DNA from 2 places in the Arthrobacter sp. sptzw32 genome. Region 2 is predicted to be linked to the other one. Evidence: riboswitches for the same ligand, from Rfam matches in the RefSeq annotation. Region 2 holds a riboswitch; the other holds the start of a gene.
The links. Region 2 has a riboswitch for cyclic di-AMP ahead of AC5RVN_RS03950 (LysM peptidoglycan-binding domain-containing protein). Riboswitches for the same ligand answer to the same signal wherever they lie in the genome.
Positions count from the first base shown of each region.

Region 1: linked by a shared signal. The riboswitch ahead of AC5RVN_RS16635 (M23 family metallopeptidase) and the one ahead of AC5RVN_RS03950 (LysM peptidoglycan-binding domain-containing protein) in region 2 are both predicted to bind cyclic di-AMP.

Region 1 covers NZ_JBNHEZ010000010.1:45,865-52,930, forward strand. The annotation lists gene AC5RVN_RS16605 (helicase-associated domain-containing protein) at 1-77, opposite strand, end outside; gene AC5RVN_RS16610 (hypothetical protein) at 88-321, opposite strand; gene AC5RVN_RS16615 (cold-shock protein) at 539-922, shown strand; gene AC5RVN_RS16620 (DUF3027 domain-containing protein) at 928-1,821, shown strand; gene serC (phosphoserine transaminase) at 1,973-3,103, opposite strand; gene AC5RVN_RS16630 (iron-dependent transcriptional repressor DtxR) at 3,382-4,077, shown strand; cyclic di-AMP (ydaO/yuaA leader) riboswitch at 4,222-4,433, shown strand; gene AC5RVN_RS16635 (M23 family metallopeptidase) at 4,443-5,264, shown strand; cyclic di-AMP (ydaO/yuaA leader) riboswitch at 5,393-5,573, shown strand; gene AC5RVN_RS16640 (C40 family peptidase) at 5,644-6,354, shown strand; gene AC5RVN_RS16645 (NlpC/P60 family protein) at 6,519-7,066, shown strand, end outside.
Region 2 covers NZ_JBNHEZ010000002.1:88,208-95,273, forward strand. The annotation lists gene AC5RVN_RS03940 (APC family permease) at 1-1,389, shown strand, start outside; gene AC5RVN_RS03945 (protein adenylyltransferase SelO) at 1,386-2,861, shown strand; gene AC5RVN_RS03950 (LysM peptidoglycan-binding domain-containing protein) at 2,963-3,814, opposite strand; cyclic di-AMP (ydaO/yuaA leader) riboswitch at 3,818-3,989, opposite strand; gene AC5RVN_RS03955 (TraR/DksA family transcriptional regulator) at 4,372-4,728, shown strand; gene AC5RVN_RS03960 (DNA alkylation repair protein) at 4,725-5,294, shown strand; gene AC5RVN_RS03965 (DUF1810 domain-containing protein) at 5,278-5,721, shown strand; gene AC5RVN_RS03970 (glucose 1-dehydrogenase) at 5,803-6,696, opposite strand; gene AC5RVN_RS03975 (metallophosphoesterase family protein) at 6,815-7,066, opposite strand, start outside.

The DNA.
Region 1 (7,066 bases), on a different contig from region 2:
CGCGCGTCGAACAGTGCCTGCAACGAGTCATCGCTGCGGGCCTCCAGGTCCTTGCTGAGCGCGCGAATGAGGGACATCAGTCCAACGTTACCGTCCGTCGTGTTTTCCTGCCCTGCGGCGTCCGGCGGCGCTGTCCAGGACAAGGAACAGCATCAGGAGGAATGCCAGCGGCAAGCCGTAAAGGGCGGTGTACGTGACCCAAACCGGCGACACGGAACCGGCAAAGGCGAAGGCCATAACGGCAGCCACCGCTGCCAGTGAAATCACGGCAATGGCTGCGGCGAGGATCGTCAGGGGACGCCGGTAACGCGAGGGTGTCATGGATGTAACGCTAACAGTCCGGCCTGACAGCTCTGCAGGGGTGCGCCGGTGCGTTGCGGAGCGCCATCGAAAGCAGGATAACGGCAGTTGTCAGGATAACCTTGAGGGATACAGACCAACACGGTCTCCAGCCGTCATACCCTGAACCCGCACAGCAATGCGGATGCGGTGACGGCTGGCCGTGTCTCAAGACGTCAGAACGAAGAAGGTTAATTACGTGCCTACCGGCAAGGTCAAGTGGTATGACAAGGAAAAAGGCTTCGGATTCCTCGCGGGCGAAGACGGACAGGAAGTCTTCCTGCCCAAGTCGTCGCTGCCCGAGGGCGTCACGGAGCTGAAGGCCGGCACCCGCGTTGAATTCGGTGTGGCCGATGGCCGCAAGGGCGCCCAGGCCCTGGGCCTGCGCGTGCTGGACAAAACGCCGTCCATCGCGAAGGCCAAAAGGCCCAGCGCGAAGGACCTTGCACCGCTTGTCCAGGATCTCGTGACCGTCCTGGACAACCTGTCCGGAACCCTCTCCAACGGCAAATACCCGGAAGGCAATAAGGGCAAGGCCATCGCTGCCGCCCTGCGTAAGGTTGCCGACGAGCTGGACGTTTAGGCCCCATGAAACCGGAAGCTGATCAGCAGGACCCGCAGTCAACCGTCCCGGAACCGGTGGACCTGGCGTCCTTGGCCGCGGGCTCGCTGGACATTGAGTTGGTGGACCCGGTGTCGGTGGATCCCGCATCAGTGGACCTGGTGGCGCTTCAGGCAGGTGCCGCACCGGCCGGGGAGGCCGATGTTGCTGCCGCCTCTGCAGGCCTTCCGCCTGCCGCGCCGACGGTTGCAACAGCCAAACCGGCCAAGCGGCGGGCAGGGGTGCCTGTGTGGCGGACCGGAAAGCCGGACGCTTTCCTTGCCGCTGCCGTGGACACGGCACGGACCGCCCTTGCAGGCATCACCTCTGCGTCAGACATTGGGGCGCACCTGGCAGCTAAAAGCGAAGGCGACCGGCTGGTAACCCACCTCTTTGAATGCAGGCTGCCCGGTTACGTCGGTTGGCAGTGGTTCGCCGTGCTGACACGGAACTCCCGGTCCAAAGTAGTCACAGTCAACGAGCTCGGCCTCCTGCCGTCCGAGGAATCCATCCTCGCGCCGGAATGGGTGCCGTGGGCGGAACGCGTCCGGCCCGAGGATGAGCAGGAACCGGAACCGGAAACAGCCGAACAGCACGTCTTTGAAACAGCGGCGGAGGCGCCTGAAACTGTTGCGGTTCCCGATTGGACAGCGGGCGCTGCCTCCACTGAACCTGACCCCACTGAACCTTTTTCCGGTGAACCTGCCGAGGGCGTTGCCGCTTCCCTGGATGCTGTCGGCCTGGGCGAAGCGCAGTCCGGCGAAGCACAGGACGGCGAAGCGCAGTCCGGCGAAGCACAGGACGGCGAACGGCAGCAGGGGGAAGAGCAGGACGCTGAGGCCCCGGCGCAGCCCTTCGACCACGACGCCGGAAGGCACTAAGGCTCAAAGTCACGCGAACGCGGGCTGAGTGACCAGCTCCGACGCACCAACGGCGCCGACCGGGAAACCCGGGCGGCGCCGTCGTACTTAACCAATAGGTGTTAAATTATTTGGGCTTCTGGCGCAGCCCCGTTTCGCGACGCAGCACGATTCACTTGCGCAGTTCGCCCACGACGTAGTCGATGCTGGCGAGAAGGGCGGAAACATCTGCCGGCTCGATCGCCACGAACGTCGCGATGCGCAGTTGGTTTCGGCCGAGCTTGCGGTACGGCTCCGTGTCCACAATTCCATTGGCCCTCAGGACCTTGGCAACCACGGTGGCGTCAACAGACTCATCGAAGTCAATGGTTGCGATGACGTTGGAACGCTCATCCGGGTTGGTGACGAAAGGGGTGGCGAATTCCGACGCCTCGGCCCAGCTGTAGATGCGTCCGGCAGAATCAGCTGTGCGGGCAGAAGCGAAATCCAAACCACCGTTGGAGTTCAACCACTGCACCTGCGCGTCCAGCGTTACCAGGGTGGACAGCGACGGGGTGTTGTAGGTCTGGTTCAGGCGCGAGTTGTCGATGGCGGTTTGCAAATCCAGGAAATCGGGAATCCAGCGGCCGCTGGACCTGATCCGCGCCGCCCGTTCCAGTGCGGCGGGGGAGAACAGGCCAAGCCAGAGCCCGCCGTCGGAGGCAAAGTTTTTCTGCGGAGCGAAATAGTAGACATCACTCTGTGCAACGTCCACATCCAGTCCACCCGCTGCGGACGTTGCGTCCACAAGCACCAGTGAGCCCTCGTCCACCCCATCGACACGCTGCACGGGGGCTGCGACGCCGGTGCTGGTCTCGTTCTGGGGCCAGGCGTAGACGTCTACACCGGCTTCGGCCTGGGCGGAGGGGCGGGTGCCGGGCTCGGACTTGATGATGGAAGAGGCCTCGAGGAAAGGCGCCTTGTTGGTAGCCGCTGCGAATTTCGATCCGAACTCGCCGAAGGACAAGTGCTGGGCTTTCTTTTCCACAAGGCCGAAGCTGGCAATGTCCCAGAACGCTGTGGAGCCGCCGACGCCGAGTACAACTTCGTACCCTTGCGGGGCCTGGAAGAACTGGCTGAGGCCCTCGCGGACGGAGCCAACGAGGTTCTTGACCGGGGCCTGCCGGTGGGACGTACCCAGGATGTTTTTCGCGGCCGCGGACAGGGCATCAATCTGCTCCGGTCTGACCTTGGACGGCCCTGCGCCGAACCGTCCGTCCCGGGGCAGGAGGTCGGCGGGAATAGTGATGCTGGGTTCGCTCACAGGTGCTCCAATTTCGGCGTGGACACGGCTTTGGTCCGGACGGGTGCTGGTGGCCGGCAGCCGGTGACAGCTGCAACCAGGGCCTCCCTCATTCTGCCCTGTGGGACTGTTGGGGCGGGAACCGGAGCCGTCATAGTCCAGTCAATGAGACGGTCACACAGCCCGCCGCAACTAATCGGACAAAGTCAAAATAGGCTAAGCTTTTCCACGGACTACGTCGCAGTTGAAGGCGATACGGTGGGACAACGCAAGGTACTGCGCTCGAGGAGCTGAGCTGGATGACGGATCTGATTGATACTACGGAGATGTACCTTCGGACCATTCTGGAGCTCGAGGAAGAGAACATCGTTGCCCTGCGTGCGCGTATCGCCGAACGGCTTCGCCACTCCGGACCCACCGTTTCCCAGACCATTGGACGGATGGAGCGGGACGGCCTCGTGGTGGTTTCCGGCGACCGCCACCTGGAGCTCACTGAGACCGGCCGTAAGCGCGCCACCGAAGTCATGCGCAAGCACCGCCTGGCTGAGCGGCTCCTCGCCGACGTGATCGGACTGGACTGGGCCTACGTCCATGACGAGGCCTGCCGCTGGGAGCACGTGATGAGCGAGCGGGTGGAACGGCGCATCTACGAGATGCTCGACCACCCCACCAAGTCTCCGTACGGAAACCCCATCCCCGGGCTGGCCGCGCTGGGCGGCATGCCTTCCCTTGGTTTTGGCGACGGGGCTGTCAGCCTTCTGGAGGCGATGAAGTCCTACGGCTCTGCCTCTGTTGTCACCATCAGCCGGCTTGCTGAACCCATCCAGGTGGAGCCTGAGCTGCTCTCGCAGCTTGACGAGGGCGGCATCCGGCCTGGCGCTGCTGTGTCCCTGGAACGGGTGGGTGATTACATCTCCGTCCGGGTCCCGGGCATCGAAGGGGCGCTCGAGCTGCCGCCGGAGGTAGCGGCCCACGTGTTCGTGGCCCTCGCCTGAGAATCCCCGTCGGGTGCCCTACCCCATGTGAAGTGGCTTACGCAAAGATAACGGAATTGTTACTTTGCCCCTTTTGCCTCTATAGTTGAACTGAAGTTGATATTAAAGCGTTACCTGATCCGGAGCCGAGCTCTGCCAGCGGATCAGGAGCACGAGTCGTAACTGGCAGAGGCGGGGGAACCACAAGCGGCAGCCGGGGGACTGCCTTGGGGTTAAGTCCGTCAGCAGCAAGCCTCTTCCAGTGAAGGATTCCTCCGGGATATCTCTGTGCCGAAGCTTGCTTACGGCGGACCGGGTCTTTGCACTCTCTGACCCGAATCCGACAGCTAACTTCGCAGGCTTTCCAGAGAGGACCCTTCTTGACCATGCACAATTCCAGGGGACGCCGCCGCGCGCCGGTCCCTGCTTCGACACCGCGCGTTGTCGAAGTCATCACCTCGGAACGCCCCCGCGATCCGCACCGTGATGCTCGCCGGCGTCGGGGTCCCTTCCGTCAGGTCACCGAATTCGCTGCAGCCAGCGGCATCGGCCAAAAGGCCGGCGTGGCACTTGCCGCCACCGGACTGGTACTCACCGTGACCGTACCGGCCACCAGTCCCGTCATGGCCACCGATACCTTGGGATCCTCTGCCGTTGCCGCGTCAGCTGTTGCCCCGCAGCCCCAGATCACCGCAGAAGCCGGGGCCGCGATTGACTTCAGCCGTTCCGCTGTAGTCACCCAGGCGGACCCGGACGGAAAGCTGAAGCAGCTGCTCAGCGCCCAGTCTGCCGGCGCCGTAACCCGCGCTGCTTCCACGGGAAGCCTCGGTGCCCCACTCGCTGCCTTGACCACTGCTTCGCCGTTCGGCTACCGCGTCAGCCCGATCACGGGAGGCTCCGGCGACTTCCACCGCGGGCAGGACTATGTGGCCCAGTGCGGCACATCCGTCCTGGCTGCGGCCACGGGAACTGTTACCTTCGCCGGCTGGCACGAGTACGGTGGCGGCAACCGCGTTGTAGTGGACCACGGCAACGGCCTGGAAACCACGTACAACCACCTCTCCTCCTTCAGCGTGAAGGAGGGGCAGACAGTTTCCCGCGGAGACGTTGTAGCCCTCAGCGGGACCACAGGTGCCTCCACCGGCTGCCACCTGCACTTTGAGGTCCAGGTCAACGGTGAGGTCGTCGACCCCACCAGCTGGCTCTAGTCAAGTGACCGCTTGCTATCAAATCATCTTGACCTGCCGTGACCTGAATGTGACATTCACGCAAAACTGCTGTACCGTCTAACTCGCGTCAACTTTTCCGAAGTTGACGCTCTTGTGCGGATTGCCTAACTCTGCCACCGCTCAAGGTCCGTTCGCATTTCATCGTCTGGCAGGGGCGGGGGAACCAATTGTGGCCTTTAGTTTCGAAGGCCTTGGGGTTAAGTCGCAAAAGCTTCCCAGGAAGCCGCGCGGCCGGGTGACTCCCATCCGAATCCGACAGCTCACCTCGCAGGCATTGGGAGAGGCTACCTTCGTGTCTTCACGCCATAATTCGGCGCGCCACCGCGCGCAACCGGTTCGTACCAACGCCCTGGACTCCATGTCCAAGGCTGTTAGTGCCAATGCCGGGACAGTAGGTCGCCAGGCTGCAGTCATCGCTGCTGCATCCGGCCTCATCCTGACCATGGGCCTGCCAGCCAATGCAGCAGATACCACTGCTGGTATCTCCGCTTCCACCGAGTCCGGATCCGCGCAGCCCGCCCTTGCCGTCACCGCGGCACCCACGGCTACCGTTTCCTTCGAACGGCCGGTTGTGACCACCATCGCCGCTCCTGTTGTGGAGCCTGTGACAGTCCAGTCAACCTCCGATGACGAGGACGCCCCCGCCGCATCGACTGCAGCGACCGCGTCAACTGCCCCCACTGCGGCGACTGCCACCACAGCAGCAGCAAAGAAGATCGCCGAGCCCGTCGCATCCGCGGCCAGCTCGGGCATCGCGGCCATCGCTTACACCGGCATCGGCAGCCCGTACGTCTGGGGCGGCACCACCCCCAATGGCTGGGACTGCTCCGGCTTCACCCAGTGGGTCTACGCCCAGGCCGGCATCAGCATCCCCCGCGTGAACGCATGGACTGCAATGAAGCCCACGTCCACGCCGCAGCCCGGTGACCTTGTTATGCAGAACGGCGGAGCGCACGTTGGCATCTACGTCGGCAACGGCATGATGATCAGCGCCCTGAACCCCTCCCAGGGAACGCTGCTGCACTCGGTAGCCGCTACCGGCTCCTCCGCGTTCTTCACCATGAACTAGTTCTTCGACCTTACGGTCCAAGAGCTTTTTCTTTGCCCAAACACGCTTTTCGCTAAATCACACATCCCCGTTCAGGGCGTGCCGGCGTACCCCCAAGATGCCGGCACGTCCAGTCCCCTTTGGCTGCCTACATGCGGTTCGAAGGAAAACGAAAGAGAGAACTGATGACTACTCGTGCAACCGCACGGCACCGCGCCGAGGTCACCAAAACCAACTCGCTCGCCATCATTGCCAAAGCTGTCGGCGACAACGCCGGCGGCGTAGGACGCCAGGCGGCTGTTATCGCAGCGGCTTCCGGCCTTGTCCTGACCAGCGGCCTGGCAGCCAACGCTGCTGACGCCAACGTCCAGCGTGATTCCGCTCCGGCTTCCACCCTGGAAGTTGAATCAACCGTTGAGGCTCCGATTTCGGCTGCTTCCACCATCGCCATCTCCTTCGAGAAGCCGGCTGTAACCACCACCCCGGCCCCCGTAGTGGAAGCCCCCGAGCCCGAAGTCGAGGCAGAAGCTGAGGTTCAGAAAGCCGCTCCGGCTCCTGCTCCCGCCACACGGACTGCCGCTGTCGCCAAGGTGACCGCCACGGCGCCGGCAGCAGCCGCTCCGGCAGCAGCCGCGCCCGCCGTTTCTGCACCGGCAAGCGGCAAGGGTGCGGCGATCCTGTCCGCCGCCTACGCACAGCTCGGCGTTATGCAGGACTGCACCATGCTGGTTAC
Region 2 (7,066 bases):
GAGCTCAAACGGGTCCTCGGCCCCAAACTCCTCCTGCTCTTCATCGTGGGCGACATCCTCGGCGCCGGTGTTTACGCCGTCACGGGGACCATGGCCGGAACGGTGGGCGGCATCGTGTGGCTGCCCTTCCTGCTGGCCTTCGTGGTGGCCACACTGACCGCCTTCTCCTACCTGGAACTGGTCACGCAGTACCCCCAGGCCGCCGGGGCTGCCCTCTATACGCACAAAGCATTCGGGATCCACTTCGTCACCTTCCTGGTGGCCTTCGCCGTGGTTTGTTCGGGCATCACCAGCGCCTCCACCTCCGCCAACGTCCTGGCCCAAAACCTCTTCGGCGGGTTCGAGATCAACGGCTGGATGGGACTTCCCGGGCAAGGTGTCATCACCGCCGTCGCCATGGCCTTTATGCTGCTCCTGGCCATCATCAACCTGCGCGGCGTGGGGGAAAGCGTCAAGTTCAACGTTGTCCTCACCCTGGTGGAAATGATCGCGCTGTGCATTGTGATCGGCGTCGGCTTCTTCGCGATGTCCCAGGGCACCGGAAACCCCGGCGAGATCCTTGTCTTCAGCGACTACCAGGACAAGGGATTGTTCCTGGCCGTTACGGCCGCCACCTCCATCGCGTTCTTCGCCATGGTGGGCTTCGAGGACTCCGTGAACATGGTGGAGGAAACCAGGAATCCGGAAAAAATCTTCCCGCGCACTATGCTGACCGGGCTGGGAATAGCTGTACTCCTTTACATGCTGGTGGCTGTCTCGGTGGTCAGCGTACTGACGCCAACCGAGCTTGAGAACATTCGGGAAGCCGAAGGAGCCGCGCTTCTTGAGGTGGTCCACAAGGGTTCGCCCGACTTCCCGATAGACAGGATCTTTCCGTTCCTGGCGGTCTTCGCCGTAGCCAACACAGCACTGATCAACATGCTGATGGCCAGCCGCCTCATCTACGGAATGGCACGCCAGCACGTCCTGCCGCGTACCCTCGGAAAGGTCCTGCCGGGCCGCCGTACCCCGTGGGCCGGCATCGTCTTCTCCACCGTCCTGGCGCTGGGACTCATCCTGTACGTCACCAGCGATCCGGAAAGCAACATCGTGGCCAACCTGTCCGGGACCACTGCCTTCCTGCTGCTCTGCGTCTTCACGGTAGTAAACGTTGCCTGCCTTGTACTGCGCCGCAAGCGGGACCCCAACCGCAAGGTGTTCTTCACCTCGCCCGGGCAGTTGCCGCTGGTGGCGGCCCTGCTGTGCGCTTTCCTTGCCGGCCCATGGGTGGGCAGGAACGTCATCCAGTACCAAATTGCCGGCGGTCTGATGGCCATCGGCGTTGTGCTCTGGTTTGTCACATGGCTGATAAACCGGAGAACGAACCACGAGGAAAGGCTTAACACATGACAGCTGCTGCAGAAACAACTGTCGCTTTGGACGGACGCTTTGCCCGGGAACTGCCCGAGCTGGCGGTTCCCTGGCAGGCAGAGGAAGCACCTGATCCAAAGCTGCTGGTTCTCAATGATGCGCTGGCAGGGGATCTGGGACTCGATCCGGAATACCTTCGGTCCGCGGAGGGCGTACGCCTCCTCCTCGGAAACCACGTTCCGGAAGGATCGACGCCGGTGGCCCAGGCCTACGCCGGCCACCAGTTCGGCGGCTACTCGCCCCTGCTCGGCGACGGCCGCGCACTCCTGCTAGGTGAGCTGACGGGCCCGGACGGCCGGCTGCGGGACATCCACCTGAAAGGGTCGGGCCGCACTCCCTTCGCCCGTGCCGGGGACGGGCGGGCCGTCGTCGGACCCATGCTGCGCGAGTACCTCATCAGTGAGGCGATGCACGCACTCGGCATCCCCTCAACGCGCTCCCTTGCCGTCGTGGCCACTGGCCGGCCGGTGCGCAGGGAGACCATGCTTCCAGGGGCGGTACTGACACGGGTGGCCAGCAGCCATCTGCGCGTGGGGAGCTTCCAGTACGCACGGGCCACCGAAAACATGGACCTCCTGCGCCGCCTGGCGGACCATGCGATCAGCCGGCACCACCCCCAGGCCGCAAACGCCGAAAACCCGTACCTGGCGCTCTTCGAAGCAGTGGTGTCCACCCAGGCGGAACTGGTGGCCCAGTGGATGCTGGTGGGATTCGTCCACGGCGTGATGAACACGGACAACATGACCATCTCCGGGGAAACCATCGATTATGGGCCCTGCGCTTTCATGGACGCCTTCAACCCGGCCGCGGTGTACAGCTCCATCGATGTGGGCGGGCGCTACGCCTACGCCAACCAGCCGGTTATCGCGGAATGGAATCTGGCCCGCCTGGCCGAGGCCATGCTGCCACTCTTCCATGAAGACCAGGAACAGGCCGTTGCCCCAGCGGTGGAAGCACTTGGCAAGTTCCGCCGGCAATACAGTGACGCCTGGTTCGCCGGCATGAAAACCAAACTCGGCCTGGCGGAAGCCCCGGCCGGAAGCGCGGAGGCCGAAGAGGCCTCGGAGCTGGTGGACGGGCTGGTGGCCCTGCTGAAGGACGGACCGATCGACTACACGTCCTTTTTCCGCAACCTCTCGCACGCGGCCAGGGGCAACGACCGCCCCGCCCGCGGAATGGTTCTTGACCTGGCGGCCTTCGATGCCTGGGCCGGGCGGTGGCGCGCCTTGCAACCGGACGGGGACCTGATGGACACGGTCAATCCCGCCTACATCCCGCGCAACCATTTGGTGGAGGAAGCGCTCGCCGCAGCAACGGGGGGAGACCTTGATCCCTTTACCCGGCTCCTGGACGTGGTCAGTGCCCCGTTCAGTGAGAGGCCCGGGCTGGAACGCTATGCCGAAGGAGCGCCGGAGGACTTCGGCAGCTACCAGACCTTCTGCGGGACCTGAAAATCCCCACCTGGTGCCGGAACCAGGGGAGACCCGATGAAACAAAACAGGGGCGGCAGCCAGGATTAATCCCGTCTGCCGCCCCTGTTCGGGTGGTGTGACTACGCTACGCGGACGAAGGAAGCGCCGCCGAGCCAGCTGATGGAGTGGACCTCGGTCTTGAAGCCGTCCACGCCGCCGCTGACAACCTGGCCGTTGCCGGCGAAGACGCCAACGTGGCCTGCGGTGATAACCAGGTCACCGGGAGCCGGGGTGGCAACGGTGGTGCCGTACTGGTAGAACTGGCCGGGAGCGAGGTCGCCAACGCTCTTGCCAACTGCGCGGAGTGCCTTCTCCACCATGGCGGTGCAGTCCTGCTGGACGCCCAGCTGGCCGTAGGCGTTGGCCAGAATGGCTGCGCCGGTGCCCGTGCCGGTGGCTGCGGGAGCTGCCGGGGCAGGTGCAGCCGGAGCAGGTACGGCAGCCGTGGAGGCGTAGGACAGGTTCATGCCGGTGTTGGCAGGAGCGGCAGCCTTGGCGGGAGCCGGGGCGGCGGCCGGAGCAACTGCAGCGGAGCCGGCACCGGGGATCTGGATCTGGTCGCCGGGGTAGATGATGGCGGTGATCGCCAGGCCGTTGGCAGCCAGGACGTCGTTCAGGGCTACGCCGTGGGCTGCCGCGATGGCACCGAGGGTATCGCCGGAAACAACAGTGTGGACGTTGGCTGCGGCTGCTGCCGGGGCGGCCACTGCAGCAGCCGGTGCTGCGTAAGCCTGGGTGTTAGTGGTCTCGGTGGTGTCCGGACCGGTTACGCCTGCGTGGGCCGGGGCGCCGACACCGAAGGCAATGCCGGATGCTGCTGCAACGGCGAGCGCCGGGCGGCCAAGGGACTTGACTGACACAGCCAAACCCTGGAGCGCGATTGAGCGGGCCGGAGTCGCGCGGTGACGGGCGGTGATGGAATTTTTTGACACGGTTGATCGCCTCTCCCATGCCTGCGGGGTGAGCTGTCGGGTTCGGGTTGGAGATACCCGGCCGGGAGCACATCCGGAAAAAGCGGAGGTGCTATCGACTTAACCCCAAGGCCTCATATGAGGCCGCGGAAACTTGGTTCCCCCGTCCCTGCCAGCTGAAGAGCGTTGGTTCCCGGGTCAGTGGCAGGGCTCGGCATACTGAGGGGAATGTCCCGTCTGGGAGGGACACCTGAAGACCCTAACCCGTGCGGGGCCCCATTGTCACGTTTGGGTAACATACGAGGTGCTTCTACCGCATTCCGCAAACGACTGGAGGGTTGCAGCACCCCAGCCTGACCTTGCGAGATAGGCGCGCCGGAGATGTGGCTCGTGTTCTTTGTCACAGACCTATAACCTCGGCGTGAAACAGGCCGCCCTGGGATTCCGCGGCAGGAGGATATCGGGCTGGAAGGAAGGCTCCGGAATTCGGCCAGGCAACCGGGGCCCAGCGTGGCAGGCACGGCCTGGAACTGCTCCGGTGACGGGGAACAGGCACTGACCCCGCGTAGGCTTTTGCCATGCCTGACTACGAAAGGTTCCGGATCCTGCTGGAGGAGGAGCGGGAGCGCAAAATTGCTCTCCTCCCGGCCCTCCGCGAGGACATCGCCTCGGCAAACTCGGCCCGGCAGGACTCGAATGTGGATGACGAGCATGACCCCGAAGGCGCCACCATCGCCTTCGAGCTGTCCCAGGCTTCGGCCCTGCTGCAGCAGAGCAGTGCCGGGCTCCACCAGGTAGACGCAGCCCTGGCCAGGATCGCCGCCGGCACCTACGGCACCTGCGCCGTCTGCGGTGAAGCCATTGCCGAGGGCAGGCTGGAGGCAAGGCCGTGGACGCCGTTCTGCATCCGGCACGCCGCGGCAGGCCGCCGATGACCAGCGGCAGGGAGCAGGTGGCGGCTGCCGCCGCATTTATTGACCGCACCCTGCAGAATGAGGGCTCCTGGTACCGGGCGGACGACGTCGAGGCCCGGCTCGGCGGTCGGTTGGCCTCCTACGGTTCTTCAGTGGGCGCTGTCCGGGGAACGGTCCGCGACGCCCTGCGCAAGTTCAAGGATTTTGATCACGACGGCGTTATGCAGCTCGCGTCCGCGCTGTGGGGCCAGCCACGGCCCGGCTCAAGGGCCGTATATGAACGCCGCCTCGCCGCCGTCGTCCTGCTGCAGTCCAAAGTGTCACTCCTGCGCCACACGGACCTGACCCGGGTTGAGGGCTTCCTGCGGACTGCCGCGACCCAAGAACTGGCCGGCCCCCTGCTGGCCGATGTTGTGGCGCCGTTTTTGGCACGGCTTGACGGACACGGGCGGCAACGTGCCAATGTCGTCCTCGCCCGCTGGCGGACGGACCCGGACAGCCAGTTGCGCCGCGCAGCGGACTATCTTGAACACCATTCAGAACCCGAAGCCCCACCACAAGGAGACACCCATGAACGGACCCTTTGACCTTGAACGATTCGTCCACGCCCAGGACAGCGGCGGAACGTACGACCAGGCACTGGCGGAACTGCAGATGGGCAGTAAGTCCGGCCACTGGATGTGGTTCATCTTTCCCCAGCTCGCCGGCCTGGGACAGAGCGACATGTCCCGCCGGTACGCCATCAGCTCCCTCGCTGAAGCCCGGGAGTACCTGGACCATGAGGTGCTGGGCCCGCGGCTGCTCGACTGCGCCCTGGCCCTTACCAACCATGCAGGCCGCACCGCAGAGGACATCCTGGGCGGCATCGATGCCCGGAAGCTGCACTCGTCCATGACGCTGTTCCTGCGCGCGGCACCCGGCGAAACCGTCTTCAAGACCGTCCTGGCCAAGTTTTTTGACGGACAGCCGGACGCCGCGACTGATGAGCTGCTGGCGGGCCAGGACGCGACCTAGAATTTCGAACAAAAGAGCCGACGGCGGTGCCTGCGCTTCCTGCGCAGGGCATCGCCGTCGAACATACCCGGCAGCGCCGGGCTACGGCGAGGGGCTGCCGCCGTTGACGTTCAGCGTTTCCCCGACGACGTAGCTTGACTCCGGCGAGGCCAGGAAGACATACGCCGGGGCGAGCTCGGCCGGCTGGCCTGCACGGCCCAGGGGAGTGGACTGTCCGAACTCCGGCAGTTCCTCCTTGGGCTGGCCGCTGCTGACCTGCAGCGGAGTCCAGATGGGCCCGGGGGCTACGGCATTGACGCGGATGCCCTTGGGCGCGAGCTGCTGGGCCAGTCCCTTGGTGAAGTTGTTGATGCTGGCCTTGGTGGTGGCATAGTCCAACAGCGTGGGTGATGGGTTGTAAGCCTGGATGGAGGTGGTGTTGATGATGGTGGAGCCCGGCGGCATGTGTGGGAGGGCAGCCTTGGTCAGCCAGAACATGGCGTACACGTTCGTCTTCAGGGTGTGGTCGAACTGCTCGTCCGTGATGTCGGTCAGCTCCTCCTGGGCCACCTGCTTCCCGGCGTTGTTCACCAGGATGTCCACTCCGCCCAGCACGGCCACGGCGGTGTCCACCACTTCACGGCAAAGCACCGGGTCCTTCAGGTCGCCGGGCACCTTGACGGCCTTGCGGCCGGCGGCTTCGATGAATCCTGCGATGCGGGCGGCGTCCTCTTCCTCCTCCGGGAGGTAGGACAGGACGACGTCGGCCCCTTCCCGGGCGAAGGCGATGGCTGTGGCTGCACCGATACCGGAGTCCGCGCCAGTCACGATTGCCTTCCTGCCTTCGAGCCGGCCGGTACCGCGGTAGGTTTTCTCACCGAGGTCCGCTTTGGGTTCCAGCTCTGCGTCCAGGCCGGGTTCGGGCTGGTCCTGCTTCGGCGGGGAAATTGTCTCGTAGGCGGTGACCGGATTGCGGAAGGTGTACTGGTCTGTCATGGTGGTCCTCCTGTTGGATCGGAGTGGAACACGAGAAAGCTAAGCATGCTTACCGTTCCAGCCTAGGCAATCAGCCCGTCCCTGCCAACCCGCTCCGTGTTCCTGGCCCAGCCCCCGTTCAGTCCCGCTGAACCTCGACGAGCCTGACCTCCGTGATGCCGCCGGAGTCCACCGCCGCCGTCATGTAGGTGCAGGCAGGCTGGCGGCGCCGGTCTGTAGGTGAGCCGGGATTGAGCAGCCGCAGGCCTCCAGGGGCTGTGGTGTCCCACGGGATGTGGCTGTGCCCGAAGACCAGCACGTCAGCATCCGGGTAGAGCGCCCCGCACCGTGCCTCCCGGCCTTTCGCCGGGCCGGTCTCGTGCACCATGGC